2 regions of the Flavobacterium rhizophilum genome follow, and region 1 is predicted to be linked to the other one. Evidence: riboswitches for the same ligand, from Rfam matches in the RefSeq annotation. Region 1 holds a riboswitch; the other holds the start of a gene.

Region 1 (8,950 bases):
ACAGGGATAAATTTGAACCTACCTATCGTTACAGTAAACAGATATTCGATTTTTTTGAAAAGGAAATAGGAGTGAAGTATGCTTGGGGAATTTACAGGCAAATACCGGTGCTCGACTTTTTATATGCAGGTATGGAAAATACAACTTCTACTATATTTTCACAGGATTATGTGGTGGATAACATTGGTTTTAATGATCGAACTTATGTAAATGTTAATGCCCACGAACTGGCTCACCAGTGGTTTGGCGATTTGATTACGGCAAAGTCGGGTGAGCATCACTGGCTACAGGAAGGTTTTGCTACTTACTATGCTTTACTGGCAGAACAGGAACTGTATGGGGAAGACCATTTTTACTATGAGTTATACCAAATGGCAGAAAGGTTACAGCAGGCATCACAAACTGATACAGTGCCTATATTAAACGAAAAAGCAAGTGCCTTGAGTTACTATCAAAAAGGAGCATGGGCACTGCATGTATTAAGAGAAGGTGTAGGGCATGATGTTTTTAGGAAAGCAGTGAAAACTTATTTGGAAAAATATGCCTTTAAGAATGTAAGTACCGATGATTTTCTTGCAGAGATTAACAAGGTGTCTGATTATAATACCGAATCATTTAAAAAACGCTGGCTTAAAAATCCTAAGTTTGAGGTTGGTGAAGCTATTGATTTACTGAAAAAAAATAAATTCATACAACAGTATTTTGCTATAGGCAGTCTGCAAAACCAACCATTTGAGGAAGGTAAGGAAATGTATACACAGGTAATGAATTCGGATGCATTTTGGCCTTTAAAAGAAGAAATACTGTTCCAACTGGCAGAAGTACCATTTGAAGAAAAAGCCGACATTGTGCGTACTGCCATGAAAACGGATAATATAAAAATAAGGCAGGCGGTTGCCCGTACGGTTGTTACTATTCCTGATGCGTTTTTTGAAGAATACACATCACTTATGCAGGATGAGTCATACGTAACAAAGGAAATTGCTCTTAATGTTTTAAGCATGCGTTTCCCAGACAGGATAGGGGAGTTCCTTGATGTGTCTGATACCTGGGTTGGATTTAACGACAAAAATTTAAGGATACTATGGCTAACGCTAGCTTACACCACTAAAGACTACAGAGCTGATAAAAAAGAGCAATATTATGCCGAGCTACAGGATTATGCGTCTCCAAAGTATGAAAGCAGTATCCGTCAAAATGCATTGTCTAATTTAATTTTTATAGGTAAGCAGGATGATATTGTACTTATAAATCTTGCCAGAGCCACTAAACATCACAAATGGCAATTTGCCAAGTTTGGACGTGATAATATAAGAAAGCTGCTTAAAGAAGAAGGCTACAGGGAAGCGTTTACCAATATAATGCCTGAACTTAAGGAGAATGAAAGACAAAGGCTGGAATTACTTTTAGCCGAATAATTATTTTAAAATTGTATTTGCTTCTATAAGGTTATATTCGGGGTCATCCCTGAAAATGCTTTTAAGTGAGCCTACATGACCTACACCAATAATAAGCAAAATACGTTTAGGTTTTTCCTTTAGTTGAGTGGTTACAATATTGGAGTATATTTTATAATCCCTGTTTTTCCACACAGAAGTAAGCTCTGCACCTATATATTTTGTATCAACAAATGCGGAATCAATCATTTCATCGTTGCCGTTAAAAGTACCGTTTCTAACCCTTGCAGGGGTTATGTATTTCAAATGGTAGACTTTGTTGTAAGTATCGGGTTGGTTTAGAAAGGTGAGATAATCTTTAAAAGAGAGCGTACCGTTACTAATAGCCTTGTATTTTGCCATTACTATTTCCCGAAGCTCCAGAGTTTCGTTTTTATACAACTCAATATTATCTCCATTATCCAAGAGACTTTGTGATGTGCCCCCTGGTGCATTAACGCAGTATACTTTTTTTAGATTATGTTTTTTAGCAATAGGAAAAGCGATATTAAAAATCTCTCTTCTGCTGGAAGTGTTTAAAATACCTTTTACATAAAGATTATACATACTGTCTATTTCGGGTTGATTTTCCGGAAGTTCCTCAACCATAATGCAGTCAGGTTTGTACTTGCCAATTAAATCAATAACTGTATTTATTTCAGTTTTTCTTTTATCAGATTTGATATCAGTATTAGGGTTATCTTCCTTATAAATCTGACTAAAATGATCTGTTCCCAGTAGTACGATGTCAGTTTTTTGTGAAAATACTGTAGTACAAATAAAAAGTAATAATAGCGGTAAGGCTTTCTTCATAGTTGTTTTTGTTTTTATAAATATAACAAAAACAATTGGTTAAAGAGGTCATTCGTAAACAATAGCACCTTTTAGCATGTCTGCAAATACATGCCAGTCTGCAGTCTCGGGGCTTCTGTCCTGTTTAGTGTTTTTATAATACTTAGGTATATCATCAGCATAATCAGATAGTGCTTTCAAAAAAGATTCGAGGGTGTTATTCTCCCAATCTTCCGGTTTTGAGGCGTAGTATTTATGCAGAAGTTTTAAAAACTCAACAAAATCTTTCCTACTTGTAATCTGTTTACTATAGAGTTCATCCGTCATCTGTTAATTATCCTATTTTAATAGTCTTTACTGCTGCTTCAAATTCTTTAGAGCGGTCTTTTCCGTTTATCTCATCGGTAAAATTAAGATGGAAAACATAATTGTTATAAGGTATAACATAAGTAAAACTGCGTATAGTTGTAGTTTTCCCGTTTACCATCATGGAGTAGGTAGCTACATAGCCTATACTTTTAATACCCGCAATTTTTACCTCTTTAGGTTTTTTAACCAGTTTAAAATCCGGTTGGAATTTCTTCTGTATTTTAACATTGTTCTCGGTAGCTTTCAGCAGTACTTTAAAATCTTTTTCATAATTACTGGCAACGTTAAACTGCATTTTAGGGATGTAATTACCTCCTTCTTTTATGGTTTCCCTGTCATAAAACAGGGTAAGGAAAACCGAGTTACTGTCATCCAGTATTTTTTTACGTTCGCTTTTGCTCAATTCAATTTCGGCAGGGAACCCGTTACGGTTGTCTTCCCACCAGGTTTGAGGTATTTCGATAGTGATACCAAAACCTTTGTTATGATATATTTTTTGGGCAAAAGCCGAACTAAGGCATAAAAAAATAAGAGAGGCAGTAAATATCTTTTTCATGATAATGTTTTATAAAACAAACATAAACAAAAAAGGCATCCGATTGAAGGATGCCTTTTAATTAAAGTATTTTTACCGGGACTTTATTCTCATCTATTGCGACAAAAGTAAACTCTCCGTTTACTGCTTTTTCCCTTGTATTTTCATACATCTGTTCTACATAAATCTCTACACGTACTTTAAGACTGGTGGTTCCTACATAGGTAACCTTACCAATAAGCTCAACTATAGTACCTGCAGGGATGGGTTTCTTAAAATCGATACGATCACTGCTCACCGTTACCATACGCTGACGGCTAAAACGCGTAGCCGTTATAAAAGCAACTTCGTCCATTAAGTGCATGGCAGTACCCCCGAAAAGAGTATCATAGTGATTTGTTGTGTTAGGGAAAACCGCTTTAAAAATTCGTGTTTCCGATAGTTTTATTCTTACTTCTGATGTCATATTTATGATGGTTATTTATTGTGGAATCAAATCGCAAAACCAATATCCGGTTTTTGTGCCGTGGTTGTCGTATTCTCTGTAAATCGTTTCACCTATGGTAAAGTCTACAGGTTTTTTAAAGTAGGGAGCATCAAAGCAAAAGGTATGGAACTCACCGTTTTCACCACAGGGATCAACATCATCGGGTAGTTCATTTATAAAATCATGGTCTATAACACGACCAACAAATGATTTATCCAGTTTAGTACCGTTTACACAAACGGTTATGGTTTTAAAGCCCAGGTCTATAAACTCTTTTAATAATTCTTTAGTGTCTTTTTTCCATAAAGGGAAAACCGCTTTTATACCATAAGGTTCAAGTTGTTTTTCCCTGTATACCTTAAGGTCTTCTAAAAAAATATCACCAAAAGCAGCGGTAGTGTATCCTTCATTTATAAGTTCCTGAACCTTATTTTTCATAATGGTTTCATACTCCTCGTTGGTAGGCTGGAGGGGAAGCTCTATAGTAGTGCCCGGTATCCCTATGGCTTCAATTTGCTGTAGTAAAAGCTCTTTACGTAAACCATGCATACTAACACGGTCATAATGTGAATTTATAGATGTAAGCAGGCTGTCTACACTATAGTTTTTGTTCTGTAACAGGTAATAAAGTGCAATGGCGCTGTCTTTACCGCTACTCCAGTTAAAATACGTTTTTTGTGTGTTCTCCGTCACGTGTATATTTTTAAAGCTTTTACGGAGATAAAATGAAGGCACAGCAGTTAAACTCCAAAAAGGAGTACAATTACCGGACATCACTTTAACCGCGAAAGCATAGTCATTATTTAGTAAGGCAGGTCTCCTGGCTTGTACATTTTATCGCCCTTCCCGCTAAATGCAGCAGTGGTTTATTTCGATAAAACTGTTTTGTACTTTACAGTTGCGCGACAGCCCGTGATTTACACACGATTCCCTATTAATTTGCGTTAAGCAAAACCTTTTGGCAAATATAAAATAAAAAGGCATCCTTTTCAGGATGCCTTGTAAAATATTGTAAATTGGCATTATTGCCACATTTCGGCTACTTCATTTTTAAGATAAGCCACAGCGATGCTGCTTGGACTTTGTGTGTCAAACAAATCGGTAAGTATAACCTCTCTTAACTTGTTTGCACTATCTACCTTTTCGCTCATATTGGTTTTGCGTATCATTTGGATAGTAGCATTTTTTGCCGTAGTGATAATATCCCAGCTTTCGGCAGAAATATAGATTTGTTGCGTAAGGTTATGCTCGTATTCCTGCTCAATTTGTGCAATTACATACTCCTCATAATCATGTTTGTTTGATGACTGGGGAGCAATTCTTATAAGCAATTTTGAAGGGTTTATTCTTTCAAGGAAAAGTACCAGTCTTTCATATGCCTGCAGTCGCAACGGCATAGCATTTTTTTGTGCTTCTTTGTGAATAAGGTATCGGCGGCGACTTTCTTCGTTTTTGCGTTGGGCATCAAAAAAATAGTAGGCTAAAAGTCCTACTACGATTGAAGGTAGCGTATATGCCAGTACGTCAATAAATTTTGTAAAATCCATGTTTAGTAATAGTTTGGTGTAATAAACTAACGCAGTTTGTTAATATAAAATTGTGAAAGGCGAAAATAACGAAATACTTTTTGTAAGATAAAATTATTGTGAATAATTTTTAACAAAACAGCTTATCTGAAACTATAATTAGAGTTTATTTCCCGACTAAAAATAACTATTTTTGCTTTTTTAGAAGTTATGACGGAAATTGAAAAGTATATAAGCCAGCTAAATGAAGCGCAAAGGGCTCCGGTTTTGCAAAAAGACGGACCTATGATTGTAATTGCAGGTGCAGGATCGGGTAAGACAAGGGTACTTACACTGCGTATTGCTTACCTTATGAGTCAGGGGGTGGATGCCTTTAATATTTTGGCACTTACCTTTACCAATAAGGCTGCGCGTGAAATGAAAAACCGTATTGCGGGTATTGTAGGGAACTCTGAAGCCAAAAACCTTTGGATGGGTACATTCCACTCTATTTTTGCCAAAATACTGCGTTTTGAGGCCGATAAGCTGGGCTATCCGTCAAACTTTAGTATTTACGACAGTCAGGATAGTGTACGCCTTATATCTTCTATCATTAAGGAAATGCAGCTAGATAAGGATGTATACAAGCCAAAGCAGGTATTGAGCCGTATTTCCAATTATAAAAACAACCTTATTACGGTTAAGGCTTATTACAACAACCCTGAACTTCAGGAAGCCGATGCCATGTCCAAAAAACCAAGAATGGGCGAGGTATACGAGCAGTACGTAGAGCGTTGCTTTAAGGCAGGAGCCATGGACTTTGATGACCTTTTGCTTCGTACTAATGAGCTTCTCAACCGTTTCCCTGATGTGCTTATGAAATATCAGGATCGTTTCCGTTATATACTTGTGGATGAGTATCAAGATACCAACCACTCTCAATACCTTATTGTAAGAGCTCTGTCTGACAGGTTCCAGAATATTTGTGTGGTAGGAGATGATGCCCAGAGTATTTACGCTTTTAGAGGGGCAAACATTAACAACATCCTTAACTTCCAAAAGGATTACGACAACGTACAAACATACCGACTGGAGCAAAATTATCGTTCGTCACGAAACATTGTGGAAGCGGCTAACTCCATTATAGATAAAAATAAAACTAAGCTGGATAAGGTTGTATGGACTGCCAATGATGACGGACCGAAAATTAAGGTACATCGTAGTCTTACCGATAGTGAGGAAGGGCGTTTTGTGGCCAGTACCATTTTTGAGCAGAAAATGCAGAACCAGCTTCCTAACGGAAACTTTGCCGTATTGTACCGTACCAATGCACAGTCACGCTCTATTGAGGATGCTTTAAGGAAACGTGATATTCCATATAGGATTTACGGTGGGCTTTCTTTCTACCAAAGAAAAGAGATTAAAGACGTTTTGGCTTACCTAAGGCTGGTTATTAACCCTAAGGACGAAGAAGCTCTTGTAAGGGTAATTAACTATCCTGCAAGAGGTATTGGTGGTACAACAATAGAAAAACTTACCGTTGCCGCAAACCATTACAAACGTTCGATTTTTGAGGTAATGGAAAATATCGACAGGATTGATTTAAGGCTTAATTCGGGGACAAGAAACAAAATTCAGGATTTTGTTACCATGGTAAAAAGCTTTCAGGTCATTAACGACAGTTATGATGCCTTTTACCTTACCGAGCACGTTACCAAGAAAACCGGACTTATACAGGAGCTGAAAAAGGATGCAACGCCCGAAGGTATTGCCCGTATAGAGAATATAGAAGAGTTGCTAAACGGTATTAAAGACTTTATTGAAGGTCAAAAAGAGGTAGACGGTGCAAGAGGAGCATTATCTGAATTTCTTGAAGATGTTGCCCTGGCTACCGATATGGATAAAGATACCGGAGATGATGACAGGGTAGCACTTATGACCATTCACCTGGCAAAAGGACTTGAATTCCCACATGTATTTATTGTAGGGATGGAAGAAGATCTTTTCCCAAGTGCCATGAGTATGAATACCCGTAGTGAACTGGAAGAGGAGCGAAGGCTGTTTTATGTGGCACTAACACGTGCAGAACATCAGGCTTATCTAACTTATGCACAGTCAAGGTACCGTTGGGGTAAACTGGTTGATAGTGAACCGTCGCGCTTTATAGAAGAGATTACAGGTGTTTTCCTTGAATACCTTACTCCGGTAGAAACGAACTATCGTTATAAACCAATGATCAATAACGATGTTTTTGGTGATGTAGATAAATCAAAACTAAGGCAATCTAAACCTAAAAGTGGTATTCCGCCTAAATGGGTTACCGATAACGACCCTAAGCCAGATATGCCAATACGCAGGCTTAAACCTATGGCTGGCGGATCAGCCCCCGCATCATCAGGACCTGCAATGCCAGATAGTAAGCTTAACATTGGTAACGTGGTACTGCACGAACGTTTTGGTAAAGGACAGGTACTTAACCTTGAAGGTGTAGGAGCTGATAAAAAGGCTGAAATAAAGTTTGAGGTAGGAGGAATTAAAAAGCTGTTACTTCGCTTTGCTAAGCTCGATGTTATAGGCTAAAGCTTTACGTTTAAATTAACGCTAATAATAAATAGCTTTCGTAACTTTAAGCTTGCAAAAACCGAAAACAGACTACAACATGGCACAATTCATAAAAATATACCCTGAAAATCCCAATGAAAGGGAAATAGAAAAAGTGGTTAAGATATTGCGTAATGGGGGGATTATAATTTATCCTACTGATACCGTTTACGGATTAGGCTGTGATATAACCAACAGTAAAGCACTCGAGCGAATTGCCCGTATAAAGGGCATTAAACTGGATAAGGCAAACTTCTCATTTGTTTGTAGTGATTTGAGTAATCTGTCAGATTATGTGAAGCAGATAGATACGAGTACCTTTAAAATACTTAAACGATCGCTGCCTGGTCCTTATACATTTATCCTGCCTGGTAATAATAATTTACCAAAAGAGTTTAAAAAGAAAAATACGGTTGGTATACGTGTACCTGATAATAACATAGCGCTTGATATTGTAAGAGCTTTAGGTAACCCTATAGTTTCGACCTCCATACATGATGAGGATGAGATTTTGGAATACTCTACCGACCCGGAGCTTATTTTTGAGAAATGGCAAAATCAGGTTGATGCCGTTATTGATGGCGGATATGGTGATAATGTAGCTTCCACGATTATAGATCTTTCGGGAGATGAACCGATAGTGGTAAGAGAAGGAAAAGGAGATCCGGCTATATTCTAACTACTGATATCAGATAAATAATAAAAGCTGCCCTTTTGGGCAGCTTTCTGTTTTTAATGGAATAATAATTTGTCTGGCTAGTTTGTTGTCGGATCAATATTTTTGGCAGCAGTTTCGCTTTTGTTTTTAAGTCTGTCGGCAATTTCGCCACCTTTGTGCACCACTTCATCAAATTTTTTGCGGGCACTTTCTTTTACATTATTGTACTTGTCTTTAAGGTCATTACCTAACGACTCAGCTTTTTCACAAGCTCCGTCAAGATATCCTTTTCTTTTACATATAACTCCTACTACTGCAAGGGCTGCTACTCCGGCAGCAATTCCTAAAACTAATTTTTTGTTACTCATAGCTATTTATTTTTATGATTAATAAATAATTTATTCTTTACTATTGGTTTTGTTTTCCTGCTTCTTTTCATTGTCAGGAGTAAGTCGGCTTCCTTCTGTCACGTCCTTCTCATCCCATTGTCCTAAGTTACTCCTTCTGTTTTTTTGGGGTATAGGCTTGGGTTCCTGGTTAGGGACTATATTTTTTGGAATCGGATCC
Region 2 (8,950 bases), on a different contig from region 1:
ACTGCGCTATATCCAGTCCTGATTTTTGTATTAGCTGTACTACAGTAAACACATCACCGGGAGTCATATCGTCGCCTAAAACCCTTATAACCCCAAAGCTGTCTCCGTTTTGATGCAGGTAAACTACAAACTCATCTATATCATCATTTTCGCCAAGCATACTTATACTGCCTCCGCTTTTACCCGAACCGAAACGCATCAGTTCTTCATAGCCTCCAGTTTTAAGCAGCCCTTTTACATTTTTAGCTTCGGCTGTATACAGTTGGCTATTCTCGTTCCCATTTTTAAAAATCAGGATGTTGAGCTTTTTAACTGCATCAAGCGCTTTTGTCTCTTTTGGTGATAAATTCAATTTATCACTCTTTATAATACTGGTTCCTAAATCAAAGGCAAGAAAATCTTTAGAGTTTGATTTCTCTACAAAGTACTTTTGTAATGACGGACCCGAGTCACATGACACTAAGCTTAGCATAAGGGCAAGCATGATCCCGAAAAGATAATGGATGGTTTTCATAATTTTTATTTTTTACCTGAAGCTTTTTTTAGTTTATCACCTCCCGGTATCTTCATATAATCAGTAAGGAAAGATATTTCCTTAAGATCAAAAGTACCTGTAAGCGACATTAAAACTGTATCATCACCGTCTCCTCCGTTAATAAACATAAGCAGTTCTTTAACTTCAGATGAGGTTGCTCCGGTTTTTACGTAAATCTTAATGGTTTGCCCACCTTCGCTAATACGCATCAGTTCCTCTAATGGGTATTTTTTAAGGTAAGCATCCACGGTTTTTTTCATTTCAGCTTTGAACTTAGCATTTTCGGTAGTGAATACCTTCAGGTTATCCAGCCTTTTTATAAGACTGAAAAGCTGTTTAGTACTCTCATCGCCAGAGTCGGCTTTCACCTCACTCATAAGTTCAAACATCTTTTTATTAACCAGTATAGATACTATCTCATCTTCATCCTCAAACTTGTCAAACATTGACTGAGCGAAAAACAAAGTAGGCATTAGCACTAATACAAAGGTTATAATCAGCTTTTTCATTTTGTGGTATTATATTAAGTTTATGGTACTTTATTACAATTTTACTTTGCCGGTAAAGGTAACAACTAATGTTTCATCATCGTCACCGCCGTTAACAAATACGAGCACTTCGTCTAAAGTATCTGCCCCCGATGTTTGTTTTGCATACACTTTTACTTCCTCACCGTCATCCTTTACACTCACCAGCGCTTTCATATTATTATCCCTAAGATAGTCTTTTACCGCGGCTTTTAGTTGTTTTTTATACTTCTTCACATCGGTACTATACACCTTTAGGTTATCTAGTCCTTCGGTAAATTTAGTTACCAGATTCTGTTCATCCTTACCTACTTTCATTTCTCCGGCAAGGTCTATCATACTTTTATCAACAACAATAACGTCTATACCGTCTACGTCGTCAAATTTATCAAATGCTCCCTGTGCATAAAACAGCACCGGTACCAGCATTACTACTAAGGTTACTATAAGCTTTTTCATTTTTTACTTTTTAAAGATTGTTTTTCTTGATGATTCATATTCTTCGAGATATCCTATAGTGCTTGCCCCCTTATTTACATTTTGCGACAGTAAGTTTAATGCCTTTTGTGTTTCCCTTAAAGCCACTTCGGGATCATCAAAGGTACCAAGGTCATTATCATTAGGCTGCCTGTCAATAAAGGTAAACACCCCAAGTAAAATCACCACGCTTGCAGCAACCGATAGCCATGCAACATATCGTTTTCTGGTTTTTAATGGTATCGTTTTTTCAAAGCGCTGGTTTTTCTCATGGGCAAAATACCCAAACATTGGCCTGTATTGCTCCAGATGAGGCGCCACATCGTGTGAAGAAAAGTACATCTTAAGCTGGTTTTCTTCAGCAATACTGGTTTCTGCGTCAAAGTATTTATCTATAAGTATTTCAATTTCTCTTAATTCCATAATTGTGCATTTTAGTTAATTCGTCCCTCAGTGCTTTCCTGGCTCTGGATAATGCCACCCTCACTGCCGTTTCGTTCATCTCCATTATTTTGGCAATCTCTTCAAATTCGTATTGCTCTACATCCCGCATTTGCAAAATAAGCCGCTGTTGTTCGGGGAGCGTATTCATTATTTTCTCTGCCCATTCCCATGTGTCGCGGTCTTCGGTTTGCTTTTGCAGTCCCGGTTCACGGTCACTGTAGTTTGAGTGTACTAACCGCAATTCGGTAGCCCTTTTAGACTTTAACTGATCCAGGCAGTAGTTTTTTGTTATTGTCATAGCCAGGGCTTCCACACTCGAATAGTTATCCAGCTTAGCCTTATTTTTCCATAACCTTACCAAAACTTCCTGAGTAGCATCTTCGGCTTCTTCGTTACTAACTAACAGCCGTTTTGCCAGCCTGAAAACACGGTCTTTAAAAGGAGTAATAATATTTACGAACTCCGTTTGATTCATAATAATTTGCTATCGTTGTTTGCGGTTTTATAATAGGAAGACGAATACCCCTGTTTTTTGTTACAAATAATATTAAAAATATTAAATTTACGTTTTATACTTAAAACTGCTATATATGAAAAAGATAAGTATTGCCCTTAGCTTACTGCTTATTTCTGCTTTTGCCCTGCAAAGCTGTGAAGATATGGACGATAATGCCGTTCCGGTAAACGATTTTATATGGAAGGGGCTTAACCTGTATTATTTATGGCAACCGGAAATCCCAAACCTTGCAGACGACAGGTTTGGTAACCAGGGAGAGCTTAATGCCTTTTTACAAAGCTATTCCAGCCCTGAGAGTCTTTTTAACAGCCTTTTATATGTAGATCCAACAAACCCTGCCAAAAGCGACAGGTTTAGTGTTTTAGTACCCGACTATAACGTACTGGAAGCTGCCCTACAGGGTGTAGCTAAAAGTAACGGAGTAGAATTTGGACTTGTGTATACCGATGCTTCACAAACCAGCATATTTGGATATGTACGTTATATATTACCCGATAGTGATGCTTCTACTAAAGATATTCAACGTGGCGATATATTTTATGCTGTAGACGGAACTCCCCTTACACCTGCCAACTACAGAAGTCTTTTAGCTGCCGAAAGTTATACCTTAAATCTTGCCGATTATAATGACGGGACTATTACCCCAAACGGTGAAGAGGTTAGCCTTACCAAATTTCAATATGGTGAAAACCCGGTTTATTTTTCCGATGTGGTATATAACGAAGGCGGTAAAACTATTGGTTACCTTATGTACAATGGTTTTTTTAGCAGCTATGATAACGAACTGAATACTGCTTTTGGTAACCTTGCAGCACAGGGAGTTAACGAACTGGTGCTTGACCTGCGTTATAACGGAGGCGGATCGGTACGTACGGCAACCTACCTTGCCAGCATGATTACAGGTCAGTTTGAAGGACAGCTACTGGCTAAAGAACAGTGGAACCCTAAACTACAGGATTACTTTGAAAACAATAACCCAAATGCACTGGTAAATAACTTTGCCGGAGCGTTAAGTGACGGAACAGGAATTAATCATCTTAACCTTAATAAGGTATATATACTTACAACAGGAAGTACGGCTTCTGCCAGTGAACTGGTAATTAACTGCCTTAAACCTTATATTGATGTAGTACAGATAGGTACTACTACCATTGGTAAAAATGTCGGATCGGTTACATTATATGATTCTGCTGATTTTTCTAAAAATGATGTAGACCCAAGTCACCGTTATGCTATGCAGCCTCTGGTACTTAAAATAGTAAATAAAAATAACTTTGGCGACTATGAGGAAGGTATAACCCCTGATATTGAGATGCCTGAAGATTATGATAACCTTGGCGCAATAGGAAACCCTGGCGAACCATTACTGGCAACTGCGATTGGCCAGATTACAGCTAACGGACGAATGATGCCGCAACAACCTGCAAGAGAACATAAAATATTTAAAACCTCTAAAACCATGCAGCCATTTGGCGATGAAATGTATATTGAAGAGGTACCGCAAAATTTAGGTCATCTTATAAAAAAGCTACCATAATAAAATTCGAAAGGCTTCCCTAGGGAAGCCTTTCTTTTTAAACATAAACAAAATTACTTTATTTTAGCTAGTAATTTAATTGTTAAAGTAGAAACTGTTAGGTCCAACTCCTACTACGTGTGTGCTTATTAATGTACCATTAGTACCGTAAATATAAATTTCGCTGTCTGAAGCAAAGTCACCGCCATCAGCAATGTATACCTTACCTTCACTTACATTAAACCCATACATTGCACCCCATTGAGAACCTGACTCATAGCTAAATAAAGCTTCTGTAGGCAATGTTGTTGAGTTCAAAGATAAGCTATAAACGCTAGTTCCGACAGTATAGTATATAGAATTATCAGAAATTGTAAGATTTTTTGCACCAGACATCTCAGCAGTAAGCTCAATAGTACCGCTAACTGTATTGTTTGCCAGGTTTATTCTGCTTATTTGAGTATCACCCATTACATATAAAGCACCATCTTCTTCGTCAAAAGAATTTGGAGAATCACCAAGTTCAACAACTGCTTCAACAGTATTGTTTGCAGGGTTGAATACAGTTACCGATGTTCCGCTGCCGTAGTATCCGTTAGTAATGTAAAGCTTACCGTTTTCTGTAAGTACTCTTTCGGCATAATTGTTAAGTTCTACTGTAGATGTAGTAAAGCTTGCAAGATCAATCACTGTTAGGAAATCATCCGGATCTGCATAATTAGATGTGTTAGTAATATAAGCCTTACCGTTAATAACCGCACCATAACGAGGGTTACTGAAATCAGTTTCGATACTTGCAACAAATTCAAAAGTATTTCTGTTTACTACAGTTACTTTATTTGCCTGACCCGAAATGATAAATGCATAATCATCACTAAAGAACATTGACTGCAAATAAGTACCTATAGCAGGAGCATCAGGGTTTACAGCAGTAAATATATCCTGCTCTACAGTACCGTCGTTACCAATAAAAGACACAGTACCTGTAGACGGGTTACTGTTACCTTCGTTTAGTACAAAAGTTCCGTTCTCATAAGCACCGGAAGCAACAGATACGTTATCGTCGTCACTGCTACAGGATACAAAAAATAAAGAACCGGCCAATAAGGCAAATAATGAATTCTTAAGTTTCATAATAATAGTTATTAAGTTTAAGTTAGAGTTTTAAAGTGAAATAAAAATTAAAGTTTCTGCCTGGCATTTGCCTGCTGTCTACACTAACATAATCAGCATTCCAAACATTAAGCACCTGTGCTCCCAGTTTATAAGTAGTCGTTTTTCCAAAAGTATATTCGGCACCTAGGTTACCTGTAGTATAGGCATCTATATTGTACCTCGAGTTATTGTCCGATCTTGTAAACACCTCTCCGGTATATAAAAACTGATAGTAAGCAGTAAGTTTATTATATGCGTAAGACAGCGTCCCCGATCCTTTATGATAAGGCACATATATAAGCTGGTTACCGGTGTCTTCGTTTTCGCTACGGGTATAACCATAAACTGCGGTAAGCCCCAATTTGTGTCCGTTAAATTCCCTATTGTATTTAAATACCGTTTCTATACCATAGGTTTTAACCCTGTCGGTATTTTGTGGTCGCCACACACTACCCGTAGGCAGCCAGCGCAGCATATCTTTAAGTTTTATATAATACCCCGTTACGGTTAGGCTGGCATTTTTAACGGTAAACTCATTACCTATTTCTCCCTGTATTGAGCTTTCGGGTTTCAGGTCGGTATTACCGCTACCCTGCCAGTATAAATCCTGGAAAGTAGGTATCCTGAAGTTTTTAGATCCGTTTACCCTTAGCATGTAAAAATCGGAAAAACGATATTTTGCTCCTGCCGAATACAAAAACGGACTCTCATAATTATTAGTAGCCTCTTTTCTTATACCCGCCTCATACATTAATTTGTCAGTAACCGAATGACTAAACAGTACGCTAGCCGAACCTATATGCCTTTCGGCACCCTCAAGATTGGAACCATACCCTTTGGTTTGGGTAAAGTTCAATACCGAGTTTAGCTTCATTTTACTGTTAATTTGGAAGAGCAGGTCGTACTTCCCTATTATAGATTCTGATTTTCCGTAGGTATAATCGTCTTTATAAATATTATCAAAATACTTGTACTTCTCACTCAGGTAAGCAGCCTTTAGTTTTGAGGTAAACCTGCCATAATAGCCTGTCCACTCCAGCATGTTCCTTGTATCAAAATTATCATACTTCGTTCTTGTTTCCGATGGAAATATGAGCGAGAAATGCCTTTCCCCATCAAACAGGTAGCCGTAATAGGTAAGGACATTTTTTTGATTGATTTTATACCCCACTGTAGCCGAGGCACTGTTGTTATAATACTGCCCGTTAAGATTATGCCCCTCCTTACCTACGTAATCATAATCGTTATCAGAGCTGTTTCTGGTAAAGCTAAGGGATGCGCTAAACTTATTTGTAGCCATTGTCCCTGCATAATGCAGTCCAAGTGTATTAAAGCTGCCGAAGTTTGCCCTAAGCTCGTTAGTGAATTTTTCTTTATACTCAAGTTCGTTGTTCAGGTGAATACTCCCGCCTATGGCACTACTACCATAAATAACACTTCCGCCTCCTGCCCTAACATCTATGGCATTAAAGTCGCGGGTATTTATTACGTTAAAGTCAGTTTGCCCTGTTAACTGGGAGTTTATGTTTATACCGTTCCATATCACAGCAGTTTGCTGAGCGGTTGTTCCCCTGAATGACGGAGACGAAACCATACCCAGTCCGTTTTCCTTAAAATAGATGGTGGTATTGTAGTTTAAAAATGAAGTAAGTGATGATTGATTTATCCCGATAACCGAATCGTTTAATACCAGTACCTGCTGCGTATTTGAAAAATCACGCAATTGCGTGTCTGATATTATCACCTCTTTTAAAGGGACAATAGTATCCTGCTGCGCCCAAAGCTGATGGCACAATACAAGAGTTAATACAAGGATGAGTCTGTTAAATGTCATAATTTCCAGAACCTTTTTTCCCGAAGGTTCGATAATTGTTAACACTAAAGGCAGGTCTCCTGGCTTGCGTACTGTTGTTTACCTTCCCACCCATACAGGCAGTGGCTCGCAGTTAACAACAGCCTCCCAAAAGGGATATAGCTTACAGTTGCGGGAACAGCTCAGGTATTGCACCTGATTCCCTTTTAATACAGTGTGCGGCCGGCACACTATAACCTAAAGTTGGGTGCAAATATAGGATTAATATTGAAATTTATACATTTGCAGCAGCTTAATATTTGTTATGAAAATCTTACACTACCCTATTCTTCTTTTTTTATTACTGGCAGTAACAGGCTGTAAAAAACAGGAAAAAGCACACGAAGAAACTACCGAAACTGTAGAGAATTCAATAGTTTACGCCAGCGGACTGGAGTTGTACAAACACCCCGGTTATACCATAGTAAAAGTGACCAACCCGTGGCCTGATGCTACGGAAACCTTCACTTATGTTATGCAGAAAAAAGATGCTGTTGTGCCCGATAGTCTTAAAAAATATACTACTGTACAGGTACCGCTGCAATCAATTGTGGTGACTTCAACCACACACATACCGGCAATGGAAATGCTTGGTGTGGAAAACACTTTAGTAGGCTACCCCGGTACTGACTTCATTTCAAGCGAAAAGACAAGAAAACGTATTGATTCGGGACTGGTTAAAGACGTAGGTCAAAACGAAGGACTGAATACCGAAATTATGATTGACCTGTCCCCCGATGCTGTTGTGGGCTTTAGTATAAGTAGTAACAACAAATCCATGAACACCCTGCAAAACAGCGGGCTAACCGTTTTATACAATGGTGACTGGACCGAGCAAAGCCCGCTTGGAAGAGCCGAATGGATTAAGTTTTTCGGGGCACTTTACAGCAGGGAAAAAGAAGCCGATATTATTTTTAAACAGATAGTAAAAGATTATAATGAAGCTAAAAAAATAGCACAAAACACTACCGAAAAACCTACTGTTATGGCAGGCGCAATGTTTCAGGATCAATGGAACCTGCCACAGGGAGGAAGTTGGGGAGCGCAGTTTTTAAAAGATGCCAATGCCGACTATCTTTGGAAAGATACAGATGGGACCGGAAGTCTTAGCCTCTCCTTTGAAACCGTATTGGATAAAGCCGAAAATGCCGAATATTGGATTGGACCAAACAGCTATACATCTCTTAACGAAATGACTGAAAGCAACCCGCATTATGGGCAGTTCCGGTCATTTAAAAACAAGAAAGTATATTCCTTTGGTACTAAAAGAGGTCCAACCGGAGGATATGTATATTATGAGCTTTCGGCCACAAGGCCAGATCTTGTTTTAAAAGATCTTATCAAGATATTTCACCCGGAACTGTTGCCGGATTACGAACTTTACTTTTTTGAAAAATTAAACTAATCCACCGTGCTGTACACCAAACGATATACACTTATTTTTATACTGCTTGGCATTAGCCTTGTGGCGCTGTTTTTGGTTAATATCAGTTTGGGATCGGTTAGTATTCCCCTCAGGGAAGTGTTTAACAGCCTTATTGGCAAAGGTGCTTCAAAGTCGGCATGGGAATATATCATAATCAACTACAGGCTTCCTAAAGCGCTAACTGCAATTATTGTGGGCATGGGGCTGTCAATAAGCGGATTGCTTATGCAAACGCTCTTCCGCAATCCATTGGCAGGGCCTAGTGTTTTAGGCTTGAGTTCGGGAGCCAGCCTTATGGTAGCCATTGTTATTTTAGGTGCCGGGATTGTACCTGCCGTAGGTAGTTTTTTCTCATCGTCATACGGACTCGTACTTGCCTCTACCCTTGGTAGTTTACTGGTATTACTGGCTGTATTGATAGTAGCACAAAGGCTAAAAGATACAATGGCAATACTAATTGTAGGTTTAATGTTCGGGAGTTTTGCAGGGGCCATTGTAGGT

The links. A riboswitch is a leader RNA that binds a small molecule or an ion and turns the genes downstream of it on or off. The one in region 1 is predicted to bind cobalamin.
Region 2: another riboswitch for cobalamin. It lies ahead of ABS768_RS16665 (TonB-dependent receptor plug domain-containing protein); the one in region 1 lies ahead of ABS768_RS00350 (Dph6-related ATP pyrophosphatase).

What each region holds. Positions count from the first base shown of each region.
Region 1 is NZ_JBELQB010000001.1:67,671-76,620, forward strand. It holds gene ABS768_RS00325 (M1 family metallopeptidase) at 1-1,418, shown strand, start outside; gene ABS768_RS00330 (DUF5694 domain-containing protein) at 1,419-2,249, opposite strand; gene ABS768_RS00335 (DUF7660 family protein) at 2,298-2,555, opposite strand; gene ABS768_RS00340 (hypothetical protein) at 2,563-3,153, opposite strand; gene ABS768_RS00345 (acyl-CoA thioesterase) at 3,215-3,598, opposite strand; gene ABS768_RS00350 (Dph6-related ATP pyrophosphatase) at 3,614-4,312, opposite strand; cobalamin riboswitch at 4,413-4,593, opposite strand; gene ABS768_RS00355 (DUF7935 family protein) at 4,642-5,166, opposite strand; gene ABS768_RS00360 (ATP-dependent helicase) at 5,365-7,704, shown strand; gene ABS768_RS00365 (L-threonylcarbamoyladenylate synthase) at 7,784-8,404, shown strand; gene ABS768_RS00370 (hypothetical protein) at 8,482-8,751, opposite strand; gene ABS768_RS00375 (hypothetical protein) at 8,782-8,950, opposite strand, start outside.
Region 2 is NZ_JBELQB010000016.1:43,846-52,795, reverse strand. It holds gene ABS768_RS16700 (DUF4252 domain-containing protein) at 1-514, opposite strand, end outside; gene ABS768_RS16695 (DUF4252 domain-containing protein) at 520-1,044, opposite strand; gene ABS768_RS16690 (DUF4252 domain-containing protein) at 1,078-1,521, opposite strand; gene ABS768_RS16685 (hypothetical protein) at 1,525-1,962, opposite strand; gene ABS768_RS16680 (RNA polymerase sigma factor) at 1,943-2,458, opposite strand; gene ABS768_RS16675 (S41 family peptidase) at 2,574-4,037, shown strand; gene ABS768_RS16670 (YncE family protein) at 4,113-5,150, opposite strand; gene ABS768_RS16665 (TonB-dependent receptor plug domain-containing protein) at 5,173-7,005, opposite strand; cobalamin riboswitch at 7,038-7,240, opposite strand; gene ABS768_RS16660 (ABC transporter substrate-binding protein) at 7,289-8,428, shown strand; gene ABS768_RS16655 (iron chelate uptake ABC transporter family permease subunit) at 8,435-8,950, shown strand, end outside.